2 regions of the Spongiibacter taiwanensis genome follow, and region 2 is predicted to be linked to the other one. Evidence: predicted binding sites of a transcription regulator. Region 2 holds the regulator's gene; the other holds the start of a gene.
The links. Region 2 encodes sigma-54, which starts transcription at its own class of promoters, with help from an activator protein. Its sites were predicted from a motif close to TGGCACANNNNTTGCNNT; they were not measured.
Positions count from the first base shown of each region.

Region 1: flgB (flagellar basal body rod protein FlgB) is a predicted target of sigma-54. The motif match lies at 2,852-2,869, and genes of this name have one in related genera.

Region 1 is NZ_CP098455.1:633,398-649,574, reverse strand. It holds gene NCG89_RS03165 (hypothetical protein) at 1-139, shown strand, start outside; gene NCG89_RS03160 (hypothetical protein) at 161-331, shown strand; gene efpL (elongation factor P-like protein EfpL) at 458-1,030, shown strand; gene NCG89_RS03150 (flagellar export chaperone FlgN) at 1,082-1,489, opposite strand; gene flgM (flagellar biosynthesis anti-sigma factor FlgM) at 1,491-1,790, opposite strand; gene flgA (flagellar basal body P-ring formation chaperone FlgA) at 1,885-2,598, opposite strand; gene flgB (flagellar basal body rod protein FlgB) at 2,974-3,396, shown strand; gene flgC (flagellar basal body rod protein FlgC) at 3,400-3,801, shown strand; gene NCG89_RS03125 (flagellar hook assembly protein FlgD) at 3,812-4,471, shown strand; gene flgE (flagellar hook protein FlgE) at 4,508-5,725, shown strand; gene flgF (flagellar basal-body rod protein FlgF) at 5,765-6,505, shown strand; gene flgG (flagellar basal-body rod protein FlgG) at 6,519-7,304, shown strand; gene flgH (flagellar basal body L-ring protein FlgH) at 7,331-8,014, shown strand; gene NCG89_RS03100 (flagellar basal body P-ring protein FlgI) at 8,031-9,170, shown strand; gene NCG89_RS03095 (rod-binding protein) at 9,171-9,587, shown strand; gene flgK (flagellar hook-associated protein FlgK) at 9,591-11,480, shown strand; gene flgL (flagellar hook-associated protein FlgL) at 11,505-12,698, shown strand; gene NCG89_RS16860 (flagellin N-terminal helical domain-containing protein) at 13,212-14,678, shown strand; gene NCG89_RS03065 (flagellar protein FlaG) at 14,969-15,247, shown strand; gene fliD (flagellar filament capping protein FliD) at 15,393-16,177, shown strand, end outside.
Region 2 is NZ_CP098455.1:1,258,754-1,274,930, reverse strand. It holds gene NCG89_RS05945 (carbon-nitrogen hydrolase family protein) at 1-530, shown strand, start outside; gene yjgA (ribosome biogenesis factor YjgA) at 534-1,040, opposite strand; gene mgtE (magnesium transporter) at 1,053-2,411, opposite strand; gene NCG89_RS05930 (HPr family phosphocarrier protein) at 2,541-2,810, opposite strand; gene rapZ (RNase adapter RapZ) at 2,821-3,678, opposite strand; gene NCG89_RS05920 (PTS sugar transporter subunit IIA) at 3,696-4,145, opposite strand; gene hpf (ribosome hibernation-promoting factor, HPF/YfiA family) at 4,176-4,463, opposite strand; gene NCG89_RS05910 (RNA polymerase factor sigma-54) at 4,541-6,037, opposite strand; gene lptB (LPS export ABC transporter ATP-binding protein) at 6,209-6,934, opposite strand; gene lptA (lipopolysaccharide transport periplasmic protein LptA) at 6,934-7,503, opposite strand; gene lptC (LPS export ABC transporter periplasmic protein LptC) at 7,490-8,065, opposite strand; gene NCG89_RS05890 (KdsC family phosphatase) at 8,065-8,586, opposite strand; gene NCG89_RS05885 (KpsF/GutQ family sugar-phosphate isomerase) at 8,602-9,528, opposite strand; gene NCG89_RS05880 (MlaC/ttg2D family ABC transporter substrate-binding protein) at 9,835-10,515, shown strand; gene NCG89_RS05875 (BolA family protein) at 10,631-10,855, shown strand; gene murA (UDP-N-acetylglucosamine 1-carboxyvinyltransferase) at 10,922-12,187, shown strand; gene hisG (ATP phosphoribosyltransferase) at 12,222-12,884, shown strand; gene hisD (histidinol dehydrogenase) at 12,874-14,199, shown strand; gene hisC (histidinol-phosphate transaminase) at 14,192-15,265, shown strand; gene NCG89_RS05850 (S1C family serine protease) at 15,266-16,177, opposite strand, start outside.

The DNA.
Region 1 (16,177 bases), 630 kb from region 2:
TTATTTGCGCAGCCCGAGCGGTGCGTATTTGTTGCCGAAATCCTTTGGTGTGCGAGAGCGGCTGAGAGCGGTCGATGCTGACGGGAAGTGTCTGGCAACCGGCCAAGGAAAGATATTTCGATTCTATTGCGTTAAATAAGGGCTAATCGGAGAGCGAATAATGACCATTGACGACAAAAGCCCGAGTGACCCAAAGCGACTACTCGATCACATCTGCCGCTGCTGCGGCCACCGCTACGCCCTGCCCAGTATGAATCGCGAGGGATTCACCGTGTGGCATTGCCCCGCCTGCGACCTTGAAGAGCGAATTCATATCACACCCCGGCGGTGAGATCGCGACGACTGAGCCGTTTCTGCCGTCGTGGATTAATCGCTATACAAATCCCCGCTATCACTCCTAAAATTCCGCCACGCAAATCTGCCGGGCTAGCCCGGCCCCTATACAGGAAGCAAGCCCATGCCGAAGGCGAGTGAGATCAAAAAGAATATGGCGTTGGATTACAACGGCGGCACTTACATGGTGAAGGATATCGAGCGTTCGGCGCCCCAGGGTCGGGCCGGGGGTAGTTTATACCGGATGCGTATGTACGATGTGGTGACCGGCCACAAGATCGACGAGACCTTTAAGGACTCGGATATTTTGAATTTTGCCGATTTAAGCCGTCGAGCGGTGATGTATTCCTATGCCGATGGCGATGAGCATGTGTTTCTCGATCAGGAAGATTTCTCCCTCTACAACCTCAATAAAGACGCCATCGCTGAAGAGATGATGTTTATCAACGAGGATACGCCCGGCGTGCATGTCGTGGTGGTCAACGATATGCCGGTGGCGCTGGATATGCCGACCAGTGTGGAGCTGGATGTGGTAGAGACGGACCCTTCAATTAAAGGCGCATCGGCGACCTCCCGGACCAAGCCCGCCAAATTGTCGACGGGCTTGACCGTGCAGGTGCCGGAGTACATCGCTACGGGTGATCGCATTAAGGTGAATGTTGAAGAGCGCCGGTTTATGTCCCGGGCGGAAAAGTAAGCGGGCATCCCCCGATATCAATGACGGGGGAGGCTGGTTGCGGGTAGGTGATTAGGCTTTGGCCAGTGCGTGGCTGCGGGAGTTTTGCTGGCTGACGCCATTGGCGGTATACACGCCGCCGTCATCGCCAAGCCCGAGAATATCCAGGGCGCGACGGGTATAGCGCAATTGCGACGACACATGGGCGCCGGCCTGCTGATTCAGTCGCTGGCAGTTGGCCAGGCTGAGCCGGATAGTGTCGGGCAATTGTGGTGAGACTTCGGGGTGGCTGCTTAAATAGGCCTGGCGCTGGGCCTCTAGAGTCTGCAGGGTGGTGCTGAGGCGGGTTTTTTGCTCAGCCAGTGCCAGCAATTGGCCGTGCTCGGGTGCCCGCTCCAGATTTTCGCACTCCTGGCTCAACAGAGCTTCCAGTGCAGCGCTATGGGTTTCGATGGCTTGCAGCAGATCGAGATATTCCATATCAGCGCACCGATACCATTTCCATGTCGATAAAGGCTGCCGCCAGCCGCTTGGCGTCCACGACGTATTCGCCGTTGCGAATGGCAGTTTTGATCGCGTCGACCTTGGCCCGGTCAATGCCGTCGCTGGCGTTCACCGCCGCGCGGGCAGAGGCGAGCAGGGGGGCATCGGCCTTCGACATGCCGGTCGACGGCGCCTCGATTTGGCTTGGGGCATTGCTGGTGCCGGCTTTGCCGCTGGCCCGGCTGGTGTCCAGCTTGCCGGTTTGGCTGGGGGAGCCACCATCAATACGGTAGATCATGGTTGATATCCTTTAAGCGAATCGCTTTATCTTGGTTATCGGCCGTCAGGCGGAAAACTTTAGTGTGACTATTGCCCATAAATTGCGGCCCTGTTCACGGAATCAGAACCTGGTGGTCTGACTCCACAACCCCTTCCAACTGCTTGCCAGAGCTTAGGTTTTTAACCTTGATCCGGCCGCCCAGCGGCGCGTTTTCCATGGCGATTCCGGCCATGGTTACCTTGATGCCGCCAGTGTTGCTGTTTAAGTAAACTTTTTGACCCTTCTGAATGGCGCTGTCGGCCTCCACCATATTGGGGGTGAGCACGGCGCCCTGGGCAATGCTGTAGCGGGCGCGATAGCCGCCGCGGCCTTCGAGGCTGCGCAGATAGCCATAGCCCAGCGTAGCGATATCCCGTTTGCTCCAGCTCACGTCCTCGGCGCGAATCAGGCTGCCGGGGGCGATGGGATACCGGGCGACCATCACCTTGGTATAGGCGGCGATGCTCACTGGCACGTAAATCTTCCAGGCTTGGCCACTGGTGCAGCGTACACCGACGGTCGTCCGCCGTTTGATCCGGCCACCCGGCGGCAGAAAGGCCTCCAGCGCAGCGTCGCACTTGGCTAGCTTGCTGCGCGGATCGAGCCGATCGGCCGTCACCTCGGTGTTCATGTCTTTCCAGGGATTGCGGGCCGCAATATAGGCCTTGGCCGTCGCGGCGATGCGCTCAGGGCTTTCGTAACCGGCTTGGGCATAACTGGCCTGGGCAAGTGTCGCGATACATGCGCCGCTTAACAGTAAGGCCTTGATGAAATGTCCTGTTGCCATCGTCAGTTACCCAGTTTCTCCAGCAAATCGCCAATTTTTTGTCAGTTATGTGGTTCTGTAGAGGGTTTTGCAATTGCTGTGCCAGCGTCAGGGATGCTGCTGGGCTATGGCGACAGTGGAGGGAAGTACGCAGGTAACTAGGTAGTTATGCGGCGTCGAAACTTTGCCGCTGGAGAGGAAAAAATCTGCCGAATTTTTGGCTATTTGCCGTCTTTGCTTTTGTATCTGTCTGAAAAATAACAACAAAAAATATTGGCACAGCGTTTGCCTCGTCCCTGTCAAACACGCAAGTCCGACTTTAAACGCCGCTTCATAGAGTTTATCGGATGAAAAACGAAAAACTTTAGTGGCATTTTTCGGAAAACGGGTAACACGATGGCAATTAATTTTAACAAGGCATTGGGAGTTCACGAGCAGGCGTTGTACCTGCGCGAGCGCCGTAATGAAGTGTTGGCAGGAAATATCGCCAACGCGGAAACCCCTGGGTACAAAGCCCGCGACATCGATTTTCGCGCTGCACTGGGTCAGGCCGAAGGGCAGTTGGGCATGAATTTGGCGGTGGCAAAAACCCGAGCCGGGCATATGGACCTGGGGCCGGTCAACGCAAGCGCCAACGGGGTAGAAGCGGTTGATTTGAAATACCGTAATCCCCAGCAGCCCTCCCTGGACGGCAACACAGTAGAAAGCCACGTTGAGCAGGCCGAGTTTGCCGACAATGCCCTGCGTTACCAGAGCACGCTGCAGTTCTTGGGCAGCCGCTTCAGCAGTTTGAAATCCATTATTCAGGGAGGCCGCTAAGCCATGGCTAATTCTTTGGATCTGGCCGCAGCTGCGATGAACGCGCAAATGCTGCGCCTCAATACCGTGGCCAGCAACCTGGCCAATGCCGATTCCATCAGTGGTAGCGAAGAAGACGCCTACCGGGCCAAACAGCCGGTGTTTTCCGCGGTGATGGATCAGCAGCGGGCAACCACCAGTGTGGCGGTCACCGGTGTAGTAGAGAGTGAAGCGCCCATTCAGAAGCGTTACGAGCCCGGCAACCCGATGGCGGATGCTGACGGTTACGTCTATGAGTCCAACGTGAATACGGTGGAGGAGATGGCAAATATGATTTCTGCCTCTCGGGCCTATCAGAATAACGCCGAGGTTTTTTCCACCACCAAAGCCCTGTTGCTGCGCACGTTGCAACTGGGCCAGAACTGAGGAATAGGGGATGGAACTTCGCTCCGTGACTGAATTGCAGCAAGCCTCTGCTGCCGCCAAGAAAGATGCCAGCTCGTTGGATCAGGACGACTTTATGAAGTTGATGCTCCAACAGTTGAAAAACCAGGACCCCTTCAAACCCACCGACAACACCGAATTTATTAGCCAAATGGCCCAGCTGACCTCGGTCAGCGGCATCAGCGAGATGAATGCCAACCTTGCCACGCTGGCGGATTCGCTGTACTCGGCCCAGCTCCTTGAAGCCTCCTCATTGATTGGCAAAGAAGTGCTGGTCGACTCCAACAAAATTGCCCTGCCGTCCTCGGGTGGTGTGGGCGGGCAGTTGACCCTGCCGGTCAGCAGCACCGCCGTGAATGTTGAAATTCTGACACCTGGCGGCGAGGTGGTGGGCAAGGTGTCCCTGGGGCCACAAAACGCCGGCGATGTGCCCTTTGAGTGGAATGGGGTGGGCCTGAATGGCAACCGCCTGCCACCCGGCAACTATCAGATTCAAGCCAGCTATCGTAACGGCAATACCCAGGAAGCCCTGGGAACCCAGGTGCGGGCGGCCGTAAACAGCGTGAGCGTGCCCAGTAATGGCGGCAGCGCACAATTGCAATTGAAGGGATTGGGCACTGTGGCGCTTTCCCAGGTTATCGAAATTCGTTGATCCCGGTGGGATCGCTATGCCAGTAGGAGTGACATTATGAGCTTTCGTATCGCACTGAGTGGATTGAACGCCGCCTCTGCCCACCTGGATATCACGGCGCATAACATCGCCAACGTGAATACCACGGGCTTCAAGAGTTCCCGGTCGTCCTTTGCGGACGTATTCGCCACCTCGAACAACGACGTCACGGCCACCACCCCCGGTGCCGGTGTGCGTCTGAACACCATTACCCAGCAGTTCTCCCAGGGCAATATCGACTTCACCGATAACAACCTGGACCTGGCCATCAGCGGTGAGGGCTTCTTCACCATGAAAGGCGCCAACGGGATTACCTATACCCGCGCCGGGGCCTTCAGCGTTGATCGTGACGGCTACGTGGTGAACAGCAACCTGGAAAAACTGCAGGTGTTTCCGGCGGCCGCCAATGGCACCTTTGCCACCGGCTCCCTGGCCGATCTGAAACTGCAGATCACCGAGAACCCACCGCAACAGACCAGCCGCACCGACATTGGTTTGAATCTGCCTGCCAATGCGCCCGTCCCGGCGGCGAGCCCATTCGACCCGACCTTGCCCTCGAGCTACAACCACGCTACCTCGATGACGGTGTACGACTCCCTGGGCACCAGCCATACGGCGACCATGTACTTTATTAAGGAGCCCACTGCTAACAACTGGAGTCAGCGCTTGTATGTGGACGACAACCCGGTGGGTGGCGCCAATACCCTGACCTTTGATAATGCCGGTATTTTGACCAGCCCGGCCTCAGGTCTGGTTACCTATCCAGCCTACGATCCCGGCACCGGTGCCGCCGATCTGAACCTGAGCTTTAACTACATCGACACCACCCAGTATGGCCAGGAGTTCAGCGTGAACAACCTGCAGCAGGATGGTTTCACCACGGGCCGGATGACCGGCATCGAAGTCAGCAGCACCGGGGTGGTCTCTGCCCGCTTCACCAATGGCCAGTCTTCGCAACTGGGAAAAGTGGCGATGGCGATCTTCTCCAACCCCAATGGCCTGCAGCAGCAGGGCGATACTTCTTGGGCGGAAACCTATACCTCGGGTGGTCCGCGCTTGGGTGAGGCTGGTACTTCCAATTTTGGGCTGTTGCAAGCCGGTGCCCTGGAGGGTTCCAACGTGGACTTGACCGCCGAGCTGGTGGAAATGATCACCGCCCAGCGGAATTTCCAGGCCAACACCCAGATGATCTCCACATCTGACCAGGTAACTCAGGCGATTATCAATATTCGCTAATGACTGAGCTGAAGCAGATAAGCGAGTAAGGAGCAGACGATGGACAGATTGGTTTTTCTCGGCATGACCGGTGCGAAGCACACCCAAATGGCACAGACCAACAATGCCAACAATCTGGCCAACGTCAGCACTGCGGGATTTCGGGCTGACTTTCAAAGCCTGATGACCCAGAACATTGACGGACCGGGCCACGCCACCCGCGCCAATGCGGTGATGGCGGGCACGGAAACCGACTTTACCCCGGGCGCGGTGATGAGCACCGGCCGCGACCTGGACGTGGCTATTCGCGGCAGCGGCTGGTTTGCGGTGCAGGCTGCCGATGGCAGCGAAGCCTACAGTCGTCGGGGCGATTTCAGTCTGACCAGTGATGGCATGTTGATTAACGGCGCCGGCCAACCGGTGATGGGTGACGGCGGCCCGGTGGCCATTCCCGATCATCAAAGCCTGTTTATTGGTGACGATGGCACCGTGTCGATTGTCCCCCTGGGCCAGGGGCCGGAATCCCAAGTGACAGTGGACCGCATTCGCCTGGTGGATGCGGACCCCGCGCAATTGGTGAAAGGGGAAGATGGCTTGATCCGCCTGAAGGATGGCGGTCAGGCAGAAACCTCGGCGGCGGTGCGAATTACCGCCGGCAGTTTGGAGTCATCCAATGTGAATGCGGTGGACGCCATGGTGAATATGATCGCGCTGGCGCGCCAGTTTGAAATGCAGGTGAAGGTGATGGATACCGCCAAAACCATCGACGAAACCAGCGCACGTCTGATGCGATTGGAATAAGAGGAACGACAGTATGAACTCATCTCTGTGGGTCGCAAAAACCGGCCTGGATGCCCAGCAAACCCGGATGCAGGTCACCAGTAACAACCTGGCCAACGCCAATACCACCGGCTTCAAGCGGGACCGGGCGTCCTTTGAAGACCTGCTGTACCAGAATCAGCGTCAGGTGGGCGGCCAAACCTCCCAGCAAACCCGTTCACCCAGTGGCCTGGCTGTGGGAACCGGGGTGCGGGTGGTGTCGACCGAGAAAATCCATCAGCAGGGCAGCATGAACCAGACTGGCAACTCGCTGGACCTGGCTATTCAGGGCCGCGGCTTCTTTCAGATCCGCATGCCCGATGGCTCCATGGCGTACACCCGTGACGGTGCCTTTCAGCTGGATGACCAGGGACAACTGGTCACCAACACCGGCAATATCGTGGAGCCCGGTATCACCGTGCCCCAGGGCACCCAGAGCATTACCGTGGGTAGCGACGGGGTGGTGAGCGCCCTGATCGCTGGGGAAACCACACCATTACAAATCGGCAGCCTGCAGCTGGCCGATTTTGTGAATGCCTCCGGTCTGCAGGCCCGGGGCGAAAACCTGTATCTGGAATCCGCCTCTAGCGGTGCGCCCCAAACCGGCACCCCCGGCTTGACCGGCATGGGCACGGTTGCCCAAGGCGCCCTGGAAGGCTCTAACGTGAACGTGGTGGAAGAGCTGGTGAATATGATCGAAACCCAGCGTGCCTATGAGATGAATTCCAAGGCCATCTCCACCAGTGATCAGATGATGCAATATGTTAACAACAATATGTAATTCGGCTTCGGCCCCGGGACGACACCATGCGTAGAACTCACTTTACCCGCCTGCTGCTGATCGCCGTACTCGCTGCCTTGGGCGCCTGCGCCCAGAACCCGGCGGCCCGCAACAACGCCAATTGGGAGTCAGCGGCGGTACCGGTTGAGCCGATGCCGCCGGCGACCGCCGGATCAATTTATCGGCCGAACTATGGCATGAAGCTCTTCCTCGACCGTCGGGCCCGCCAGGTGGGGGACATTATTACCGTCACCCTGCAGGAAAAGACCGATGCCAGTAAGTCGTCTACCACTGCCACCAGCAAAAGCAGTGATCTGGAGATTCCGGGGGCGACTGTACTCGGCCGGGCGGTGACCCGCGGCGGCATTCCCATTGATACCTCGGTCGGCAACGAGCAGGAGTTTTCGGGGCAGGGCAGCAGCTCCCAGAGCAACAGCCTGACCGGCAGCATTACCGTTACCGTGTCTGAGGTGCTAACTAACGGCAGCCTGCGGGTGCGCGGCGAAAAGTGGGTGACGATTAACCAGGGCGAAGAATTTATCCGCCTGATGGGCATTGTTCGCCCAGAGGACATTGCGGCGGACAACACGGTGCCGTCTTACAAAGTGGCCGATGCCCGCATTGCCTACAGCGGCAAAGGTACCTTGGCCGATGCCAATTCCATGGGCTGGCTTGGCCGCCTGTTCCAGTCCGTGCTGTCGCCCTTCTGAGGGTGGTAGGAGAAACATGATGAAGAAACTGTCGGTGAATCTTGGTAAGGGCCTACTGTCGGCGCTGTTGTCGGCCAGCCTGATGCTTGGCTTGAGCCAGGTTGCCCGGGCCGATCGGGTGAAGGATCTGGTTAGCGTCGCCGGGGTGCGGGAAAACCAACTGGTGGGCTACGGTCTGGTGGTGGGCTTGAGTGGCACCGGGGACCAAACCAGTCAGGCGCCTTTTACCGTGCAAAGCATTAAAAACATGCTCAGCGGCTTTGGCATTCGGGTGCCGGATAATGTGAACCCCCAGCTGAAAAACGTGGCTGCGGTCACCGTGCATGCCAATTTGCCGCCCTTCGCCAAGCCCGGCCAGACCATTGATATTACGGTGTCATCCATTGGTAATGCTGCCAGCCTGCGCGGCGGCAGCCTGTTGATGGCGCCCCTGATGGGAGCAGATGGCCAGGTCTACGCCATTGCCCAGGGCAGCTTGCTGGTGGGCGGTTTGGGCGCTTCCGGCAATGACGGCTCCCGGGTAACCGTAAACATCCCCAGCGCCGGTCGTATTCCCAATGGCGCGACCGTCGAGCGGGCCGCGCCCAGCACTATGGCCGCTAACGGTGAAATCATGTTGAATTTGAAGAAGCCCGATTTCACCACCGCTCACCGTCTGGCCCAGGAAATTAACAGCAAGTTCGGTGCGGGCACTGCCAGCGCGCTGGATTCTGCCTCCGTGAAAGTGCTTGGCCCCAGCAACCCGGATCGCAGCGTGACCTTTATCTCGTTGCTGGAAAGTCTGGAAATCACCCCGGCGGAAGCCGGTGCCAAGGTCGTGGTGAACTCCCGCACGGGCACCATTGTTATCGGTGGCAACGTCCGGGTGATGCCCGCCGCGGTGACCCACGGTTCCTTGACGGTATCGATCAGCGAAAACCTGAATGTCAGCCAGCCCCAACCCTTCAGCCGAGGCGGCACCACGGTGGTCACCCCGGAATCGTCCATTGAAGTGACTGAATCAGGCTCGCGAATGTTCCTGCTCGATGCCGGGGTCACCCTGGAGGAAATCGTCAAGGCGATTAACTCGGTGGGCGCGGCCCCTGGTGACCTGGTGGCGATCCTCGAGGCGCTGGATCAAGCGGGCGCGCTGCGCGCCGAGCTGGTGGTGATCTAAATGGATATCAAGGCCCAAAACTATCACGACTTTTCCGGTCTGGCGGCGCTCAAGAAAGAGGCTGCACAAAGCCCGGAAGAAGCGGCGATGCCGGTCGCGCGGCAGTTTGAGGCCCTGTTTGTGCAGATGATGCTGAAAAGCATGCGCGACACCGTGCCCGAGGGCGGGTTGTTCTCCGACTCCGGCCAGAAAATGTATCAGGACATGCTCGACAGTCAGTTGTCGGTGTCGATGTCTGAGCATCAGGGTATTGGCCTGGCTGAAGTCATCGCCAAGCAACTTGCCCGGCAACAGGGAGTATCCGAGTCGAGCAGTGGCGAGTTGACCGCCACGGCGGACTCTCTGCGCCTGCAATTGCGCCAGGCCCGTATTCAGGAAATGGCCAGCGGTGCCGATATGTCGTCTTTAGAGAGGTAAATCATGGGTGATATGTTGGGCAATTCTCTGTCGGCGCTGGTGTCCTACCAGCGGGCGATGGCTACTAGCAGTCACAATATCGCTAATGCCGATACCGAAGGCTACAGCCGCCAGCGGGTCGACTTTTCCAGTCGCACACCTCAGCAGGTGGGCAACCTGAGCATTGGCTCCGGGGTGAGCCTCTCCTCGGTGCGGCGGGTTTACGATGAATTTGCCACCAGCCAGTTGCGCGATGCGACGGCGGGCTTTAACCATCTGGACAGCTACTACAAGCTGGCCGTCCAACTGGACAATGTGGTGGCCGATCCGGACATCGGCCTGGCGTCGTCCATGTCGCGGTTCTACAACAGCATTCAGGACATGGCGGACGACCCGAGTTCGATTTCGTCGCGCCAGTTAATGATTGCCGAAGCCAATTCCCTGGCGTCGCGGATTGCGGAGCTGGATTCGCAAATGTCGTCCATGGATAAAGAGGTCAATCTGCGCATTAGCAGCTCGGTGGCATCTATCAATGACCTGGCCGCACAGGTTGCCGAAATGAACCGGTTGATCTCAGAGAGCGAAGGGCAGTTTGGCACAGCGGCCAATGACCTGCTGGATAAGCGGGACCAAGCCGTCATCCAGCTCAATGAGCTGATTGGTATCAAGACCGTGGTACAGGACGACGGCGCGCTGAACGTGTTTATCGCCAACGGCGAATCCCTAGTGTTGGGACAAAAGAGCACCCAGTTGGCGGCGGTGCGCAGCGAGTTTGAGCCTGATCGGGTGGAGCTGGCCCTGCAGAAAAGTGGCGGCAATGCGGTGATTTCTGACATTGTCAGCGGCGGTGTGCTGGGCGGCGTGCTGTCCTTCCGGGACGGCATTCTCAGCGAGGCGAAAAGCGAGCTGGGCCGGATTACGGTTACCCTGGCCACCACCTTAAACGAACAAAACCAGGCAGGTATGGACCTGAACGGCGATATGGGTCAGGCCTTGTTTGGCATCTCTGAACCCCAGGCTTTTCGCTCCACCGCCAACACCGGCAATGCGACGGTAACCGCGCAAATCACCGATATGGGCCAGATCACTGGCGACAATGTGCTGATGCGCTTTGATGGCAGCAACTGGAATTTTTATACCGCAGGCAGTCAGGTGCCCGTGACGGGTGTGACAGGTGCGGGCACAGCGGCTGACCCCTTTGTCTATCAGGGTGTCAGCTTTGTGGTCAGCAATACGCCGGCGACAGGGGATCGCTTTTTGCTGCGCCCCACCGCGGATGCGCCCCGTCACCTCTCGGTGTTGATTAATGACCCTGCGCGAATAGCCGCAGCGGCGCCAACCCGCACCCGTGCCGAACCTGACAATGCCGGCGGCGCCAGTATCAGTCAGACAGAGATTATTGATCCCAGCGACCCGGCCTTGCTCAGTGATGTGACCATTGAGTTCACGAGCCCGACCACCTATAGCATCAACGGCAGTGGCAGCTTTAGCTACGTTCCGAGTGCGAATATCGACATTAACGGCAATCGGCTCAGCATTAACGGTAATCCAGCGGCAGGTGATCGCTTTTTTATCGGCGCCAACGTTGGCGGGGTGGGCGACAACCGCAATGCCTTGAAGCTGGTGGCCACTGAGACCAAAGGTGTTTTGAACGGCGGCACCGCCAGCTTGCAAACCACCCTGAGCGGGTTGGTTGGCGATGTTGCCGTGGCGACCCGCAGCGCCGAGGTCAACCGGCAGTCCCAGCAGAATTTGCTGACCCAGACCCAGGCCCGCCAGCAGGAGATATCCGGGGTGAATCTGGACGAAGAGGCGGCCAATTTGCTCAAGTTCCAGCAGGCCTATCAGGCAGCGGCCAAGGCCACCAGTGCCGCCAACGACATGTTTCAGGCGCTGATGGCGGCGTTCCGCTAAGCGGCGTATTGAGGTAGTGACACCATGAGAATCTCCACCGGACAGATTTACGCCAAGGGCCTGGGTGCCATGCTGGAGCAGCAGGCTCGGCTGGCCAAAACCCAGGAGCAAGTGGCAACCGGGAAGAAATTATTGTCTCCCGCCGACGACCCGGTCGGCAGTGTCCGGGCTCAGGAATTGACCCGGGCCCTGGAGCGCACCGGCCAGTATCAGCGCAATGCCAATGTGCTGGACAACCGCCTGCGTTTGGAAGAGGGGGTGTTAGGCAACAGCGTTGAAGTGCTGCAGCGCATTCGGGATCTTGCCGTGCAAGGGGCCAACGCCACTCAGGACAACGAAAGCCGCAAGGCCATTGCGAACGAGGTCTGGCAACAATTAAACAGCCTGGTGGGCTATGCCAATACGCGCGACAGCAGCGGCAACTTTATCTTCGCTGGCTTCAAAGAGGGGAGTCAGCCCTTCAGCTATGCCAACGGGTCTGTGACCTATAATGGCGATGATGGCGTGCGACAGCTGGAGATTGGCCCTGCGGCGGCTATTGCTGATGGCGACCCCGGGTCGGCGATTTTCATGAATATTCCCAGCGGCAATGGTCGCTTTCAGGTTTTGCCTAGCGCCGCTAACCAGGGCGATTTGATTGCGGAGGGAGGCTCGGTGTCCGACCCTTCCCAATTCACTGGCGCCGGGCTGCGGATCGAATTTACTGCCCCGGACCAATATCAGGTGGTGGATAGCGGTGGAGGAGTTGTGGCTGCCGGTAACTACCAACGCGGCGATAGCATCACCGTTGCCGGGATGACGGTAAATCTGACCGGTAGACCGGCCGCCGGAGACAGTATCGAGTTGGCACCCGCTCGCGTTAAGGATGTGTTCGCTACCGTTGCGGAGTTTGCGACGGCACTGGATACCTCCCGTTCCAGTGCTGCGGATCGGGCCACTTTAACCAATCAGATTAACGCGGTGATATCGAATCTGGATCAGGCCATATCCCATCTGGTGGACAAACAAGCCGGTGTCGGCGCGCGGATGCAGTCACTGGAATCGCAAATGGATATTAACGCGGGCGCCGAAATTCGCCTTCAGGAATCCCTTGCCGATATTACGGAACTGGACTACGCCGAGGGCATCAGCCGGATGAACCAGCAGCTGCTCGGCCTACAGGCCGCCCAGCAGGCCTTTGCCAAGGTGCAGGGCCTGTCGTTGTTTAATTATCTTTAAGGCGGCTGCGCTGCCGGTCTGACGGCGGTTGTGGGACGCATGACGGGAGACGGGAGATGCGGCGCGTTATGTTATGCGCTTCTTGTCGGCCTAAGAGATATTTTGTCATTCCGGACGCGTTTTTTTGCGATCCGGAATCCAGTGGCTTGCGTTCGTAGCCGTCTGGGCCCCGGTTCGAAGCTTACCCCGGGATTGATCTGGGGGCGGGGCGATGTACGGCGTAATCAACTTGCTATCGCGCCAAATTCTCAGAATGGGGTTTTGCGTGTTACCTGGCCTCAGACTTCAGACAATCAAAGTCCCCTGTTTACACCCGTCAACTGCAGTGCTCTACTCGTCCGAAACGTGCCGCTTTTTTAATACGTTAGGCCCACTAGGTACATCTACTAACCCTAAAATTCTTAAAGGTTTTTTCCTTCTCACCGATACAGAGTTTGAAAGCGCAACGAAGCCGACAGGCCGCTGCTTAACAAAGACGACAGTCTTTATCTCGATGAGATTAGGAGAAACACCATGGCACTTAGTATCAACACCAACGTCGCCTCCCTGAACGCACAGCGTAACCTGTCGCGCTCACAAGACACCCTGAACACCTCCCTGCAACGTCTGTCTACTGGCCTGCGTATTAACAGCGCCAAAGACGATGCTGCAGGCTTGGCCATCTCAACCCGCTTCACTACCCAGATCAATGGTCTGAACCAGGCGGTTCGTAACGCCAACGACGGTATCTCACTGGCTCAAACCGGTGAGGCCGCGCTGGACGAAATCACCAACAACCTGCAGCGCATCCGCGAGCTGGCGGTACAGTCTGCCAACTCCACGTACTCTGCCTCTGACCGCGCCGCGCTGGATGCTGAAGTACAGCAGCGTCTGGCTGAGATCGACCGGATCGGTGGTCAAACTGCCTTCAACGGCACCAAGATTCTTGATGGCACCTTCGGCACCGCTACTTTCCAAGTTGGCGCCAATGTGGGCGAGACCATCAGCGTTAACTTGACCACCGGTGTGAAGTCTACCCAAATGGGGCAAATCGCCACTGCAACTGGTGGAGCGGTCACCGCCAACGCCCTGACAGATGGCGGTTTGACCATTGCGGTGGGTAGCAATGCCGCTGTCTCGGTACAAGCGTCCGTTGCTGGCAGTGACAATGGCCAGGCCGCTACTAGCGCCTACGCCAAAGCCGTTGCAATCAACTCAAGCGGTGTACCTGGCTTGACTGCAACCGCCTCCAACAGCGTGGTTGACGATGGCTTTACCGACATCACTGCGGGTGATACCGGTGCAGACACCTACGACCTCACCATCAACTCAGTCAATATCTACTCTTCATACGATTTGACTGGAGGTGACATTACCGCCTCGGATATGGCTGCTCAGATCAACTTGTACTCCAACCAAACTGGTGTGACCGCGAGTTATGACTCGGTTGCTGATGAGTTAACCCTGTCGACTGCTGATGGTCGCAACATTGACGTCACTTCAACGTTGACCAATGTTGGTGGCGGCACAGCCCCTGCTGGTGGCTTCAGCACAGACGTGGCCACCAACAACACCGGCACACTCACCAACAATCGCGGCACGATCAGCCTTACTTCCACTGAAAACATCGCAATGACTGGCCAGTTCGCTGATATTGGTCATGCCAACAGCATCACTAAGGACACCAGCACCCTGTCTTCCGTGTCAGTGTCTACTGTGGCTGGCTCTAACGACACCATCAGCCGGATCGACGCCGCGCTGACCACCGTGAGCGACTTGCGCAGCACCTTCGGTGCGGTACAAAACCGCTTCGAATCCACCATCACCAACCTGCAGACCATTTCTGAAAACCTGTCTGCATCGCGTGGCCGGATTCTGGATGCGGACTTCGCCGCCGAAACTGCCAACCTGACCAAGGCGCAAATCCTGCAGCAAGCGGGTACCGCGATCCTGGCCCAGGCCAACTCCCTGCCGCAGAGTGTACTCAGCCTGCTGCAGTAAGCCGAAACCGCCCCGCAGCCCAGGCTGCGGGGATTTTTTGGCTTAACAATTTATGTCGGATTTGGCGGAAGGGCCGTTCAGCTCTTGCCGCCGTTTTTGCATGTCGGCAGATAATTCTCAGCCGGCGAGGTAGGTGACAAATGGACACCAATCTTTCGATAAGCAACGCTGTGCGAAGCGTGCCAGCCGCTAAAGCTGAAGCTGGGCCGGTTCGACAGCAGGCCGCGTCTGTATCCAGTGCACCGGGCTCTGGGTCAGAGCTCGAGGCCAAAAGCTCAGGCCAACCTGAAGTGAGCCGCCTGGCCCTCGCTGTTGTGGCGCTGGCTGACCAGGGGCGCGCGCCGGATGTTGAGAAAACTGAAGAGGCGGTGGCGCGTCTGAATGAAATATTGAAAGACCGGCGCCGCGAACTGGAGTTTTCGGTGGATCAAGACACGGGGCTGACTGTCCTCAAGGTTATCCATGCTGAAAGCGGTGAAGTCATCCGCCAGATTCCGCCAGAGGAGCTGCTGCACATTGCGCGCACGTTTATTGAAGGAACCGGGAGTTTCATTGACGATCAGGCGTAATGACTGATCGATTTCGCCGCGGTAGGGGAAAGTACGATCTGCGCTGCTTGCGGCTGAGTAGTATAGTTTGAATAGAAAATTACGTTGTTTGAATTACGATTTTTGAATCACGTTCTTCTGAATCACGTTGTATGCTGGAGACAACATGGCATCGCTTACAGCTTCAGGTATCGGCTCGGGATTGGATATCAACAGTATTGTTTCCCAGCTCGTCACGGCAGAACGCGCGCCGCAGCAAAATCGTCTCGATGCCAAAGAGGCGCTGATTCAGGCGAGGATGTCGGCCTATGGCACCCTGAAGTCCGCGTTGAGTGAGTTCAAAACCAGCCTGACTGCCCTGAAAGACCCGACAACCTTTGCCAAGCGCAGCACCACGGTTGGTGATGCCACGGTATTCACTGCCAGCGCGACCACCTCAGCGGTGGCCGGTAACTACGCGGTGTCGGTGGAGCAGCTGGCGACCCGCCATAAAATTGCTTCCGAGGCATTCACCGATTCAGACACTGTGGTTGGCACCGGTACACTGAGCATCTCTGCTAACGGTGAATCTTTCTCCTTCGCCATCGCGAGCGGCAGCGATTCGCTGTCGGCGATCCGCGACCAGATTAATAATCACGCCGACAATTTTGGCGTGACTGCCAGTATTGTGACCGACCAGGACGGCGCACATCTGGTTCTCAGTGCCAATAATAGCGGTGTGGAAAATCGCCTCACCGTGACGGCGACACCGGCGGTGGACGACACCGGTGATTTGAGCAAGCTGGCATTTGACCCATTAGCGGCCAGCAACGCCATGACCCAGAAAGTGGAAGCGAAGGATTCCATTGTGATGGTCGATGGCTTCACCCAGACCAGCCCCAACGACCAGGTTACCGGCATGATTGAGGGTGTGACCCTGAATCTCAAAACCGCCAAGCCGGGTGAAAATAT
Region 2 (16,177 bases):
CTTGCTGCCATGTGTATTCCCGCGCTGGGGAACTGCTGGGGGTATACCAAAAGACCCATTTGTTTGATGCCGACGTGGCCGATTCTCAACAGTGTTATCGTGAGTCGGACCAGTATGCACCGGGAAATTCAGCTTTGGTGGTGGACACCGAGTTTGGTCGACTGGGTGTGGCGGTATGTTACGACCTGCGCTTTCCCGAGTATTTTCGGGTGCTACAGGATCAGGGGGCGGAGATCGTTGCGGTGCCTTCGGCCTTTACCCGGCGCACTGGCTGGGCCCATTGGTCGCCGCTGATGCGCGCCCGGGCCATTGAGAACCAGACGCTGATGATCGGCGCCAATCAGGGTGGCATGCACAGCGCCACGCGCCTCTGCTCTGGTGGATCGATGGTGGTGGATGCCTGGGGCACCGTGCTTGCGGAGGCGGGGCTCGGCGCCGGGGTGGTGGTCGCCGCGTTTGATGCGGCGGCCCAACAGCGCATTCGCCAGCAAATGCCGGTCGCCAGTCACCGCCGCAATTTGCCTCGCTAGGGCTTATTCATTCTGGTGCTCGTGCAGGCTGCGCAGGTATTTAAATAACTTGCGCTTTGCTGCTGGCGGCTTATTGTTTGCGGCTTCCTTTCCCGCTTGCAGAATAAGTTGGCGCAGCTGCTGGCGATCCGCTTCGGGGTACTGCTCCACCACTTCCTCTACCGCACTGATACCCACTTCGACCAGGCGGTCCCGCATTTCCTCCAAGGCGTGAAACTGGCGGGCCAGCTCTTGATGGCCTCGCTGGCGCTCCGCTAAGGCTTCGCGAATGGGCTCAGGGTCGGTCAGGCGCATCAGCTTGCCAATATACTGCATCTGGCGGCGCAGGCCCTCGCGGCTCTTGATGCGCTTGGCTGTGGCGATGGCCTCAATCAGATCGTCGTCGCTGATTGGAATTTTGGCGAACTCGGCGTCACTGAGTTCGATGAGTTGCTTGCCCAGGTCCTGGAGCTCCAGCATTTCCTTTTTGAGGGCGGTTTTACTGGGTTTTTCGTTGGCGTCGTCGTTCACATTACATCCGGTTTACGCGTAAAAAAGGCTGGCCAAGCCAAGGAATGAAAGGAAGCCCACCACATCGGTGACCGTGGTTAACACCACACCACCGGCCAGGGCGGGATCGATATTCAGCGATTTCATTGCCAGGGGCAACAGCGCCCCGGCGAGGGCAGCGGTAATCAGATTGATGACAATGGCGGCGGCAATGATGACGCCGATCATCGGGTCGTCGAACCACAGGGTGGCCGCCAGCGCGATGACCAGCGCCCACACCAGTCCGTTCATGGCGCCGACAAGTAATTCTCTGCTCACCAGCCAGCGACTGTTGTTGCGGCTGATATGGCCAAGTGCCATGCCGCGAATCACCACGGTGAGGGTCTGGGTGCCGGCCACGCCGCCCATGCTGGCGACGATGGGCATCAGCACGGCAAGGGCCACGACTTTTTCGATGGTGCCCTCGAACATATTGATCACCCCGGAGGCGATAAAGGCGGTGATCAGGTTGATACCCAGCCATACGGCCCGGCGGGGGGCGGTGGTCAGCACCGCAGCAAAGGTGTCTTCATCTTCGTCCAGGCCCGCCATACTCATCAGGGAGTGGTCGGACTCTTCCCGAATAACATCGACCACATCGTCGATGGTGATACGGCCGAGCAGGTTGTGTTCGGCATCGACAACTGGTGCGGAGACCCAGTCGTGGCGCTGGAACAGGGTGGCCACCTGGGCGGCGGGGAGGTCGGCCGGAATGGGCTCTACCTCGGTGTCCATTACCTCCCGCACGGTGACGTTGGGATCAGACACTAGCAGTTTGCGCAGGGACAGCAGGCCGATGTACTGGTCGTTGCGGTTCACCACAATCAGGCTGTCAGTCATCTCCGGCAAATTGTCATGGCGGCGCAGATAACGCAGGGCAACGTCCAGGGTGATGTTAGGCCGCACCGTGATGGTGTCGGTGTTCATCAGACCGCCGGCGCTGTCCTCGTCGTAGGACAATACGTGTTCGATCCGCAGCCGGTCCTGCTGGTCCATGGAGTCCAGCACTTCCCGGATGACCCGGTCTGGCAGTTGCTGGAGGATGTCGGCGATATCGTCGGCCTCCAGCCCCTCGGTCATGGCGGCCACTTCTTCGGCGTCCATTTGCCGCAGGAACTGACTCTGCACCTCATCGTTGAGGTACTGGAGAATGTCCCCCTCGTTTTCGATATCCACTAGCTGCCAGAGCACCGCCCGGACTTTCTGCGGGGTGGATTCAATGAGGTGGGCGGCATCCGCGGGAGGCAAGCCGTTGATCATGCGGCGAATCTGCAGGAAACCGCCACCGCTCAGGGCCTGATTAATGGCCTCGAGTTGGGATTCGGTGTAGTGCTGTTCTGCGCTTGCCGCCATAGGGCTCTCTGAAAATCTTGGGGGAGGGGCGTCGCCGGTGCGCCGCAGTGCAGAATTATCCTTGAAAGGGGTGTCGACAACAATCGAATCGCGGACCGATTGCCGGCTTAAAGTAGCAGTGCTGAGTGCTTATTCGCCTTCGTCAAAGCGGTTGTTGATTATTTCCACTAGCGCAGCCAGGGCTTTCTGCTCATCGTCGCCTTCGCAGCGAAGGGTCATTTCGGTGCCTTTGGTGGCGGCGAGCATCATGACGGCCATGATGCTTTTGCCGTCCACGGTGCGGCCGTTTACCTCGGCTTCAATCCGGGCGCTGAAAGCGCCCGCCGTGCCGACAAACTTTGCCGCCGCGCGGGCGTGCAGACCAAGCTTATTTATGATTGTTATCTTGGTTTCAACCATGCCAGTTCATCTATTGTTGCAGTTCGCGATGGCGAACTTGAAGGCCGGGGTGCTTGGGGAGAAGAGCACTGGCCAGTTTTTCCGCCATGTATACTGACCGATGCTGTCCGCCCGTGCAACCAATGGCAACGGTGAAGTAACTCCGGTTGCTGGCCTCGATTTTGGGCAGCCAATGGCCCAGGTAGGCGAGGATGTCGGCGTACATCTGCTGCACGTCGTCTTGCGCATCGAGGAAGTCAGCCACGGGCTGGTCGCGGCCCGTAAGACCGCGCAGTGCTTCGTCCCAGTGGGGATTGGGCAGCATGCGCAAGTCGTATACCTGGTCGGCATCAATGGGCAGGCCGCGCTTGAAACCAAAGGATTTTAGTTGAATCGCCAGGGTTGCTGCCTCGGCACCCAGAATACGGTCGCGGATCGCGCCGCGCAGGTCGTGGACCGTCATGTCGCTGCTGTCGATGGTCAGGGAGGCTTCCATCACGATGGGCTCCAGCAGCAAGGCCTCAAGCTTGATCGCGTCGGCCAGCGGCAGCGCCGAGCTGGTCAGCGGGTGACGGCGGCGCGTTTCGCTGAACCGTTTAATCAGTTTGTCTTCGGCGGCATCGAGAAACACGATGCGCAGATCGGCGTACTGGCGAACCTGGTCGCACAGTGATCTGAAGCGCTGTAGCTCGGTTTCGGAGTTGCGGGCGTCGATACACACCGCCACTTTCTGGTGGGCCTTGATGGGCTTTTGGGACAGTTCTCTGACCAGCTCGGGCAACAGCGCAATGGGAAGATTGTCGATGGCGTAAAAGCCTTCGTCTTCCAGCTGGTGCAGTGCGGTACTTTTGCCCGATCCGGAGCGGCCGCTAATGATGGTCAGTTGCATAGGCTGGCGCCCTTGGGTCAGTGAGCGATAGCTGCCTTAAAAAGGGCGGCAGCGTCTTCTGCCTGGCGCAGGCTGCGACGAAAACTCTCTTCGTTGAAGGCGGAGGCGAGGGCACCCAGCACTTTAACGTGCTCGTCGTGGGCCTCTGCCGGTACGATCAGGGCAAACACCAGGTCGACCGGTTGATCGTCAATGGATTCAAATTCGATGGCCTTTTCAAGGCGTACCAACAGGCCGGTAATACTTTCACAGCGGCTGCTGCGGCAATGGGGAATGGCCACCCCGTGGCCGATGCCGGTGCTGCCAAGGCGCTCCCGGGCAAGCAGGTCATTGAACAGCTCGTCGGGATCGTAGTTGTGATCGTCCTCGCTGATGAACTTGGCAACTTGTTCAAGGAGGCGTTTTTTGCTGTTAACGGACGTACCACAATGGGTACGTCCTTGGCTGAGGATGGAGTCTAGGTTCATGGTTATCGCAATCTGGTAGCAAAGCTGGCGCTAGCGAGCCAGGTGCTTTTCCTTGTGTTTGATGAGTTGCCGATCGAGCTTGTCGGTGAGACTGTCGATGGCGGCGTACATATCCTGTGACTCGCAGGTGGCGAACAGATCTGCGCCGGCAACATGGACAGTGGCTTCTGCCTTCTGGATTAACTTTTCGACCGTCAGGGTGACGTCGGTATTGGTAATGTTGTCGAAATGTCGCTGCAGCTTGGAAAGCTTGTTGTTAACGTAGTCGCGGAGAGCGGGGGTAACTTCTACGTGATGACCACTAACAGTTATCTGCATATTTTTGCTCCTTCATCGCTGTAAGCAATCAGCGCCTCCCGGCGCGCAAGTGACGGTCGCGACCTGAGTCGCGGCCACTATACCAGCCGCTTCCGCTCGTTTGAGGGCGGAATGACCAGTGATTCCCGATATTTCGCAATGGTTCGCCGGGCCACTTGAATGCCCTGGTCAGCCAGCAGTTCGGTAATTTTGCTGTCGCTGAGGGGCTTTCTGGGATTTTCGGCCGCAACCAATTTCTTGATGAGCGCCCGAATGGCGGTGGATGAGCATTCCCCGCCGGTGTCGGTGGACACATGGCTGGAGAAAAAGAACTTCAGTTCGAAAATGCCGCGGGGGGTGTGCATGTATTTTTGGGTGGTGACCCGGGAAATGGTGGATTCGTGCATGCCTACGGCCTCGGCGATATCGTGCAGAACGAGAGGCTTCATTGCCTCCTCACCATATTCTAGAAATCCCCGCTGGTATTCAACAATCTTGCTGGCCACTTTCATCAGTGTTTCGTTGCGACTTTGCAGGCTTTTGATGAACCAGCGAGCCTCCTGCAGATTGTCGCGAATGTAGTCGTTGTCGTTGCTGTTGCTACTTTGCCGTGCCAGCGCCGCGTAATGGGAGTTGATCTGGATTTTGGGGGCGATGTCCGGGTTCAGCTCCACCAGCCAGCGGCCTTCCTTTTTGCTGACGAACACATCCGGGACCACATATTCCGTTTCGCTGCCACCGATGGCGTCGCCAGGAGTGGGGTTCAGCGACTGGATCAGCTTGAGGATTTCCTTGAGCTGATCTTCCTTGATGCGACAGCGGCGCATGATCTGGTTGTAATCCCGGTTGCCCAATTGGGCCATGTACTGGCCGACCACTAGCAGCGCTTCCTCCCGCCAGGGCGTTTCCGGGGGCAACTGGCGCAGCTGGATCAGCAGGCATTCCTGGAGGTCGCGGCCGCCGACCCCAGGGGGATCAAAATTCTGGATAAGGCGTAATACCGCCTGTACTTCTTCGGCTTCAATATCTTCATTGTCGAAGCTCTCGACCAGATCCTCCACCGACACGGTGAGCCGGCCCTTCTCGTCGATGGCATCAACAATAGCATCGGCGATCAACTGATCGATATCAGAGAGACGGCTGAGGTTCAGCTGCCAGCGCAAGTGGTCCTGCAGGGAGTCGGAGCTACCCTGGCGAAAGTCATTGCTGAACTCGCTGTCGTCGGCTGGCCCGAGGGAGGCGCTGCCGCTGCTTTGGTAAACATCATCCCACTGGCTGTCGACGGGCAGATCTTCCGGGATTTCGCTGCGCTCGGCCCAGCTGTCGTCGCTGCTGGCGGAGGTTTCTTTAGTCTCTTCTGTCTGGCTGCGTTCAGCGGTGGTGGATTCTGGCGCCGCGGCGGGGGTGTTCTGCTGGGCGGGTTCGCCTTCTGGGGTGTCATCCTCGCCGATTTCCAGTAGTGGATTGGAATCCAGAGCCGACTGAATTTCTTGCTGAAGATCGAGGGTGGAAAGTTGAAGTAAACGAATCGCCTGTTGCAGCTGCGGGGTCATGGTCAGCTGCTGGCCAACCTTGAGCTGGAGCGATTGTTTCATAAGCAGTGGCTTCTACAACATTAAGAAGGTAACGCGAGCACATTGTGCTCTACCAGAGGGCGGGATGCCCAAGCATTCTACGACGGGCAGTGCCCTCGAATGTCCAACTTGAGTGTAGACGCCTCTCTCGATCCCTGCAATAGCTGTGCCGAATCAAAAATCTGGCAGAAATTAAAGTGTAAATTTGTCGCCTAGGTAAATTTCCCGGACGATCTCGCTATTTAGCACGGTGTTCGCATCGCCTTCGGCGACGATTCTGCCTTCACCGACAATGTAGGCTTTTTCGCAGATGTGCAGGGTTTCCCGGACGTTGTGATCGGTGATCAGCACGCCGATACCCCGGGCCTGCAGGTGACGGATGATTTGCTGGATATCGTTGACGGAAATGGGGTCAACTCCGGCAAAGGGTTCGTCGAGCAGGATGAAGCTGGGCTCGGTGGCCAGGGCCCGGGCGATCTCGACCCGGCGACGTTCACCGCCAGACAGGGTCATGCCCTTGGATTTGCGGATATGGGTGATGTGAAATTCCTGCAGCAGCGCTTCGAGTTTTTCCTTGCGCTGGCTGCGATTCAGGTCTTTGCGTGTTTCGAGAATTGCCATGATGTTGTCGGCGACGCTCAATTTGCGAAAAATCGACGCTTCCTGAGGCAGGTAGCCTACGCCACATTGGGCCCGGCCATGGACGGACATGGGAGTAAGGTCGCGATCGTCCAACGTTATACGACCACGGTCGGCGTTCACAATCCCGACAATCATGTAAAAGCAGGTGGTTTTGCCCGCGCCATTGGGACCCAGCAAGCCGACAATTTCGCCGCTGCGGATGCTCAGCGAGACGTCCCGAATAATCTGCCGCCCTTTATAGGCCTTGGCGAGGTTGTGCGCGTTCAGAACCGGCATTAGGGCGAAGTCTCTCCGTCGTTGTCGTCATTGACCGGGGTGTTTTGTTTGCCACCCTGGGAGTTGACCTCGCCATTGCTCTGGGGTTGCAGGGTCATTCTCACCCGGCCGTTTTCTGCGGCACTGCCTCCGTCGGCGACAACGGTTTGTTTTTTGCCGCTATACACCACTCGATCACCGCTGATTTTTGAGCCCTGATGGGTGATGCTGGCATTTTGCTGAAGCAGAATTTCCTCGTCGGCCAGGCGGTATTCAATGGTGCCGGCGCTGGCAACCACTACGCCTTCACCGGCTCTGGGTTGTTGTTCGAATTTGGCCGGGTTGCCCTGAGCGATCACTTTTTCGACTTTGCGATCACTCTCGACAATGGTGAGTTTGTCGGCCTGAATTTTCAGGGTGCCCTGGGACATCTTCACGTTGCCACTGTAGATGCCCTGATTGTTTTCATAGGTGGCGCGATCTGAGCTGAGATTGATGGCCTGATTGCGGTCATCGGGCAAGGCGTGCAGGGGCGCAACGTTGAGCGTCGACATGGCTATCGCGGCGGCCAACAGTTTAGCGGGGCGCATAATGCCCCCTGACGTTATCAAGGAGTTCTACCCGCTCTTCTCGCAGCGACGCGTACATGCCGGTGGCTTTTGTGGTGCCGTTGGGCAGGAGCAGTGTGAGGGCTTGGTCGGTGCTGACTTCACTTTCTTGCAGGTCGATTTTCAACACGTTGGTTCTTATTTCAGCTTGTCTGATCAATTCGCGCACGACCACATCCTGGTTGAGCTGCAGGTGCTGGCCGCTACTGTTCAGGCGACCCTCTGTGGCGGTGGCAGTCCACGGGCGCTGCTCGGCGATATTCCCTAAATAAGAGGGTTCTTGCAAGCGCACAGAGCCATCTGAAATGTAACGTTCGGCGCTGACGGCCCGCCAACGGTAGGCCACGGCGCCATCTTCCCGGTATTTGATGCCCTCAATGCCTTCAAGGTAGGAATCCACATCCGGGGTGGGGTCAAAACGCTCGACAATGCTCAGCTTGCCGCTCTCGCTGAACTGCGTGAGGTAAAGGTAGGTACCCCCCAGCGCGGCCAGTGCCGAGAGCACTGACAATGCAGCGAAATTGAACCCCCGGCGCTTGGCCATTATAGAAACTGCTCCCAGGCGGCATTGAGTTTCCCTTGGGCTTTTAGCAGCAACTCGCAGACTTCCCGTATGGCGCCTTGTCCGCCTCTGGCATCGGTCTGCCAATCGGCGTGGCGGGCGACAAAGCTGTGACCATTGGCAACGGTGATCCCCAGACCAGCAGCAACAATGGCAGACAGGTCGGGCAAGTCGTCGCCCACATAGGCAATTTCGCTTAGCTCCAGGCCAAGATCGCTGCGCAATTCGGTCAGGGCTACCAGCTTGTCCTCGCGGCCCTGGTAGATCAGGTCGATTTTCAGTTCAGCGGCGCGCCGGGCCAGTAGCTGGGAGCTGCGGCCGGTGATGATTGCCGGTCGAATGCCGGCCTCTCTCACCAGTTTGATGCCCAACCCGTCCAGAATACTGAAGGCTTTGATTTCTTCACCGCTGTTGCCGAAGTACAGGCTGCCGTCGGTCAGGACGCCATCCACGTCCATGGCCAGCAGTTTAATGAGTTTGGCCTTTTCGATTACCGCGTGCACAGTCGGCTTCTCCGTTTAGGCAACGCCTGCTTTGAGCAGGTCATGGGTGTGAATGACGCCAACCGGGCGGCGCTGGTCATCGACGGCGACCAGTACAGTAATTTTGTGATCTTCCATAATGCGCAATGCCTCCGCGGCCATGGTGCCCGGCTTGATAGTGCGGCCGTTGCGGGTCATTACCTGTTCAATGGGAGCGTTGCGAATATCGCTGCCGCTATCAATGGCCCGGCGTAGGTCGCCGTCAGTGAAAATGCCCTGCAGCACGCCGTCATCGTCAACCACGGTGGTCATGCCAAGTGCTTTGCTGCTGATTTCCAGCAGGGCACCGCTGAGGGCTGTGCCGAGTTTTACCCTGGGAATAGCGTCGCCAGTGTGCATGATGCCGTCGATTTTCAGGAGCAGCCGCCGCCCCAGTGCACCGCCCGGGTGGGAGAAGGCGAAGTCGTCAGCGGTGAAGCCGCGTGCTTCGAGCAGAGCGATGGCCAGGGCATCGCCCATCACCAGACTGACCGTTGTGCTGGATGTGGGCGCCAGGTTCAGTGGGCAGGCTTCCTCTTTAACACCGACATTGAGGTGAACATCAGCGCTCTGCGCCAGCTCCGATGCGGGATTGCCGGTCATGGCGATCAGGGGAACGGCCAGCAGCTTGAGCAGCGGCAGAATGGTCACGATCTCGGCGGTGGTGCCCGAGTTTGACAGGGCAATCACCACGTCGCCGGCGGTGATCATTCCCATGTCGCCGTGGCTGGCTTCCCCAGGATGGACGAAGAAAGCCGGTGTGCCGGTGCTCGCCAGGGTGGCGGCGATCTTGTTGCCGATATGGCCGGATTTTCCCATTCCGGTCACCACCACTTTGCCGGTGCAATTGAGCAGTAATTGGCAGGCGCGGGTAAAGTCGTCGTCAATACGATCTGAGAGGGCCGCCACCGCGGCTCCCTCCATGCTGATGACCCGTTTCGCGGACTCAGTAAATGTCCTGGGCGTACTCGATGTTGCGCTGATGGTGCTAGCCCCCGGTTAAGCTGTTGCTAATCTTCCAACGATAATAATGAGGCCGCTCAGTGAGTGGAGGTTGGGCAGCTCTCGAAATGCCGGGGGCTATGATAATTTCCAATGTGAAAAAATAACAGGTTTTGCTGACCCGCAGCCTGGGGACGACTAACGTAGAATGGGGTCAAACAAAAAGTTCAGGTCCCGTGGCAGGCCGCATACGGTGAATTCGGGCTATCTGCGAAAGGAAATAGCGATATGTTGAAGAAGGCGATTTTTGCACTGTTGGTTTTTGTGGGCGCAAGTTCCAGCGCGTTCGCGACAGAAAAAGGGCCCTATGAAGTGGTGGCCGACACCACGCAAGCGCTTATGGCGGTTATCGAAGAGGCAAAAGGCTATGCCGATAAGGAGCCGGAGCGCTTTGAGCGCGAAGTGCGCGAACTGCTTGATGAGGTCGTCGATTTTCAAAGCTTCGCTCGGGGTGTCATGGGTAAATACGGTAGCCGTGGTTACTACCAGAGCTTGAAGACGGAAGAAGAGCGGGCCAAGTTTCGTAGCCAGGTCATCCGGTTCACCGAGAACTTCAAGGATGGGCTGATTAATACTTACTCCAAGGGGCTGCTGACCTTCAACGGAAACCGGATTGAGGTACTGCCCCTTGCCGAGGATGCAGACTTGTCTGGCAGTGTTGGCGTCGCCCAGCGGATTTACGGCGATCGCCCCCAGCCCTATCAGGTGTACTACACGCTGCGGAAAGGCGGCGACGGTAAGTGGAAAGTTCGCAATGTGATCATTGAGGGGCTCAATGTGGGCGAGCTGTATCAGAACCAGTTTGCTGCGGATGCCCGCACTTACCAAGGTGATATCGACAAGGTGATCGATAACTGGAGCGTGGTTCCTCAGGACGTTCTTGAAGGCAAAGCGGCTGAGCAGAAGTAAGGCTGCTCGGTCCCACAGTGCGAGATAGCCGCAGCCGTGGCGCTATCTCGCTATCCCCCCGGTAATTGCGTACAATTCCGCGCTTGAATTGAACAAGCAGGAATTGCATATCCCAATGATAGACGACATCAAATCCCGCCTCGCTGAGCACTTTCCTGACGGCCAAATTGAGGTCCAAAGCGACGGTAGTCACTACGCTGTGCAGATAGTAAGCAGTGCCTTTGACGGTTTGCGGCCGGTGCGACGTCAGCAGCTTGTCTATGCCGCCATCAACGATTGGATTCGGGAAGGGGCGCTGCATGCCGTTAACATCAAAGCGCTTACCCCTGACGAGCAATAATTTGCCCTGTCAAAGGCTGGCCGATGCCCTGACTCAGCGCGAGATCACGGCAGATCTGGAGATTTCATGGATAAGCTTTTAATACGTGGCGGCGGTCCGCTTAATGGTGAAATCAGGGTATCTGGTTCCAAAAACGCGGCGCTGCCGATACTGGCGGCAACACTGCTGGCAAAGGAACCGGTGTTGGTTCGCAATTTGCCCCATCTGCATGACATCACCACCATGATCGCCTTGCTGCGCAGTATGGGGACCGAGGTCGTTGTCGATGAACGCTTGGGTGTGGAGATTCATGGTGGTACCACCAATGAAACGACGGCGCCCTATGAGTTGGTCAAGACCATGCGCGCCTCGATTCTGGTGCTGGGGCCGCTGTTGGCGCGCTTCGGCCACGCTCGGGTATCCTTTCCGGGCGGTTGCGCGATTGGTTCGCGCCCCGTTGATCAGCACTTGCGTGGTCTCGAGGCCATGGGTGCGCACATTGAAGTGGAAGGGGGCTATATCACCGCGACCACACCAAATGGGCGGCTGAAAGGCGCCCATGTGCTGTTCGATATGGTGACAGTGGGCGGCACTGAGAACTTGCTGATGGCAGCGGCATTGGCCGACGGTCGAACGGTGTTGGAGAACGCCGCAAGGGAGCCTGAAATTGTTGACCTCGCCCATTTTCTGATTGCGATGGGCGCCAAGATTTCTGGCCACGGCACCGCCACAATTGTGGTGGAGGGTGTTGAGGGCTTGCGCGGTTGCGAATACTCGGTGATGCCGGACCGCATAGAGGCAGGCACCTATCTGGTTGCCGCCGCGGCCACCCGGGGCCGCATTCGGTTGCGGGAAATCTACCCCGATACGCTGGAGGCGGTGCTGGTAAAATTGCAGGAGGCCGGTGCCAAGATCGAGGTGGGTCCAGATTGGATCGACTTGGATATGGAAGGGCGGCGCCCAAAATCGGTGAGCGTAAAAACAGCACCGTATCCGGGGTTCCCGACCGATATGCAGGCCCAGTTTACCGCCATGAACACCGTGGCCGAGGGCATGGCCCATGTCACCGAGACCATTTTTGAAAACCGCCTGATACAAACCCACGAAATGAACCGGATGGGCGCGAAAATCAGTATAGAGGGCAATACAGCGTTGATTACGGGTACAGAGCGTCTGAAAGCCGCGCCGGTGATGGCCAGTGATTTGCGTGCCTCTGCCAGCCTGGTTATCGCTGGCCTGGTGGCCGATGGTGATACGGTGGTGGACCGGATTTACCATATTGATCGTGGCTACGAATGTATTGAAGAGAAGTTTCACTCGCTGGGTGCCGATATTCGTCGGTTGGCTAGCTGATAAATACGCGTTGAGTAAGTAACAGGACACTGCAGTGGATCAGCCGATCACCATCGCTCTAACCAAGGGCCGCATTCTCAAAGAAACCCTGCCGCTGCTGGCGGAGGCGGGGATCCATCCGCTGGAAGATATCGGCAGCAGTCGCAAGCTGATTTTTGAGACTAACCTGCCTCACGTGCGCTTGATTGTCATCCGGGGCACCGACGTGCCGACCTACGTGAAATTGGGGTCGGCCGATATGGGAATTTCGGGCAAGGACATGTTGCTGGAATTTGGCGCCGAGGATATGTACGAGCCACTGGATTTGGGCATTTCGCGTTGCCGCTTGATGACGGCAGGACGTGTCGGTGAGGCGCTGCCGTTGGGCCGGGTGCGGGTTGCGACCAAGTTTGTCAATGTCGCCCGGCGACATTTCGCCGAGCGCGGTATTCAGGTGGAGTTGATTAAACTCTACGGTGCGATGGAACTGGCACCACTGATGGATTTGGCCGATTTGATCGTCGATATCGTTGATACTGGCAACACTCTGCGGGCGAATGGAATGGAGCCCCGTGAATTGATCGCCGAGGTCAGTTCCCGGTTGGTGGTTAATAAAGCAGCGATGAAGCGTAAATATCAGAGTATTGATGCCATTGTAAGCAGCTTGGCGGCGGCGGTGCAGCGACGCTCAGGCGGGGAGGCCGTCAATGTCGGCTGAGCCCCTGTTGATTCGGCGGCTGAGTGCCGACGAGCCAGATTTTGATGGCCAGTTAGCTAAACTGTTGTCTTGGGATGAGGTGTCTAATCCCACGGTGGTGTCAGCGGTGACCGATATTCTCAGCGCACTGAGACGCGAGGGTGACGAGGCGCTGCTGAACTACACTCGGCAGTTTGATGGGGTTGCAGCGCAAAATGTCGCAGAGCTGGAGGTGCCCCTGGAGCGCTGCCGGCAAGCGCTGGCAAATATTCCTGCTGCATCCCGCCAGGCGCTTGAAGAAGCCGCTACCCGCATTCGCCAGTACCACGAACATCAGCGCCAGCAATCCTGGCAGTACGCGGAAGCTGATGGCACCGTGCTTGGCCAGAAAATTACGCCGATGGATCGCGTGGGCTTGTACGTTCCCGGGGGCAAGGCGACCTACCCCTCGTCGGTGTTGATGAATGCGATCCCGGCAAAGGTCGCCGGTGTGGGCGAGCTGATAATGGTGTCGCCAACCCCCAGAGGGTTTATGAATGAGATGGTGCTGGCTGCCGCGGCCATCGCCGGGGTTGATCGTGTGTTTGCTGTGGGTGGTGCTCAGGCCATTGGCGCCCTTGCTTTTGGCACCCAGCTGGTGCCCCGGGTAGACAAAATTGTTGGTCCCGGCAATATTTATGTGGCCACGGCCAAGCGCCAGGTGTTTGGGCTGGTTGGCCTCGATATGATTGCCGGTCCCTCCGAGATTCTGGTGATCTGCGATGGTCAGACTGATCCGGATTGGATCGCAATGGATCTTTTCTCCCAGGCCGAGCACGACGAAGACGCTCAATCTATTTTGATTAGCCCCGATAGTGCCTTTCTGGACCAGGTGGAGGAGAGTATTGCCCGCCTGCTTCCGGACGCGGATCGCCAGGAGATTATTCGGCAGTCATTGAAAGCCCGTGGCGCGTTGATTGAGGTCGGGAGTTTGCAAGAGGCGGTTGCGCTGAGCAATCGCATCGCCCCCGAGCATCTCGAATTGTCGGTGGCCGACCCCGACGCGCTGCTGCCGGATATCCGCCATGCCGGCGCGATATTTATGGGGCGACACACGCCTGAGGCCCTGGGTGATTATTGCGCCGGCCCCAACCACGTATTGCCAACCTCGGGTACGGCGCGGTTCTCCTCGCCCCTGGGGGTTTACGACTTCCAGAAGCGTTCTTCTATTATTCACTGCTCACCCGCCGGGGCCGCCGAATTGGCGAAAACGGCGTCGGTGCTGGCTCGAGGAGAATCCCTGACAGCCCACGCGATCAGTGCTGAGTATCGGATGAAGGGCGGCGCAGATGAGTAGGTTTTGGAGCCCCTTTGTTAAAGATCTGGTGCCCTATGTTCCTGGGGAGCAGCCCAAGGTCACTGATCTGGTCAAACTTAATACCAATGAAAACCCATACGGCCCCTCTCCTCGTGCGATAGAGGCCATCAGTGCGGCAGCGGACGATACCCTACGCTTGTATCCTGACCCGGACGGCGCTGCCCTAAAGGCGGTGATTGCCGAGTACTATCAGGTTGCTGCCGAGCAGGTGTTCGTCGGCAACGGCTCCGACGAGGTGCTGGCCCACGTATTTCATGGTTTGTTTGCCCGGGATAGCCAACATCCGCTGCTGTTTCCTGACATCACCTACAGTTTTTATCCGGTTTATTGTGGGCTCTACGGCATCCCCTATGAGGCGATTCCTCTGGCCGAAGATTTCCAGATACGGGTGGCAGACTTTAAAGGCATTAACGGCGGGATTATTTTCCCCAACCCCAATGCACCAACGGGCCGCTTTCTGCCGCTATCGGAGATTGAGCGATTGTTGTCGATCAACACCGAGACAGTGGTGGTGGTCGACGAGGCTTATGTCGATTTCGGTGGCGAGTCGGCAATAGCGCTGGTGGATAAATTCCCCAACTTACTGGTGACTCAAACTCTGTCGAAATCCCGGTCCCTGGCGGGCTTGAGAGTGGGTTTTGCCGTTGGATCGGCGGAATTGATCGAGGGCTTGGAGCGCATCAAGAACAGTTTTAACTCCTACCCGCTGGATCGGCTGGCGTTGGCAGGCGCAGTGGCGTCCTTTGAGGACGAGGCATATTTTCAACAAACCCGCGATGCAGTCATCGCAGAGCGTGAACGTTTGTCGGGGGCTTTGGTAGTGCTCGGGTTTGAGGTGCTGCCCTCTGCCGCCAACTTCCTGTTTTGTCGCCATCCCGAGTTTGATGCGGCGGCACTTGCTGCGGGCCTGAGAGAGCAGAAGGTCATTGTTCGGCACTTTAAACAGGCCCGGATAGAACAGTTCTTGCGGATCACGGTTGGAACCGCTAGCCAAAATAACCGGTTGCTCGAAGTGTTGGCGAGCTTGGTATCGGCAAAGACGTAATCAGGTATTTGGCCGGGCTGCGACGTCTGTTGTGACCGTCATTGGTGTGTCGTTGCGCAGAAAGCCAATTCTCACCGTCTCGCCGGGGCGAGTGTAGGTGATCAGCTTCATGCCTGCGTGACCATCGCCAACCAACTTCCCGTTAATATCTGTCAGAATATCGCCCACCCGCAGGCCCGCCTTGGCGGCCGGACCCTCAACGGCAAGCCCTGTGATGACCACGCCGTTGGTGCCGGTTGCCAGCGGTTGTACTTCCAGGCCCAGCCAGCCGCGCAGTGGTCGACCGTAGCGAATAAGATCGTTCATCGTGCGCAGGGCAAGATCGGTTGGAATGGCCAGGCCGATCCCGGTGGAGCCACCGCTTTGAGTGTAGATTGCGGTGTTAATACCGAGCAGCCGACCCTTGGTGTCAATCAGTGCGCCGCCGGAGTTGCCGGGGTTGATGGCGGCGTCGGTCTGAATAAAGTTTTCGTATTGACTCAGGCCAAGGCCGTAACGGCCGGTGGCGCTGACAATGCCCTGGGTTACTGTCTGACCAAAGCCGTAGGGGTTGCCGATGGCCAGAACAATGTTGCCCACGGTGACGGAGTCTGGCTCGGCAACCTTGATGCTAATCAAGTTCTCAAGATCGATTTTCAGCACGGCGAGGTCGGTGTCGGCGTCGCTGCCAATCACGCTGGCGAGTGCTTGGCGGCCGTCCTGGAGTAGCACCAGAATTTCATCGGCACCTTCAATTACGTGATAGTTGGTCAGCAAGTAGCCGTCATTGCTGACAATAACGCCGGAGCCCAGACTGCGCTCGAGCTGCTGTTTGGCGCGGCCGCTGCGGTTAAAAAAATGTTTGAACAGGGGGTCGTTCGCCAGCGGGTGACGCTGCTGCACAATTTTGGTGGTGTAAATGTTGGCAACTGC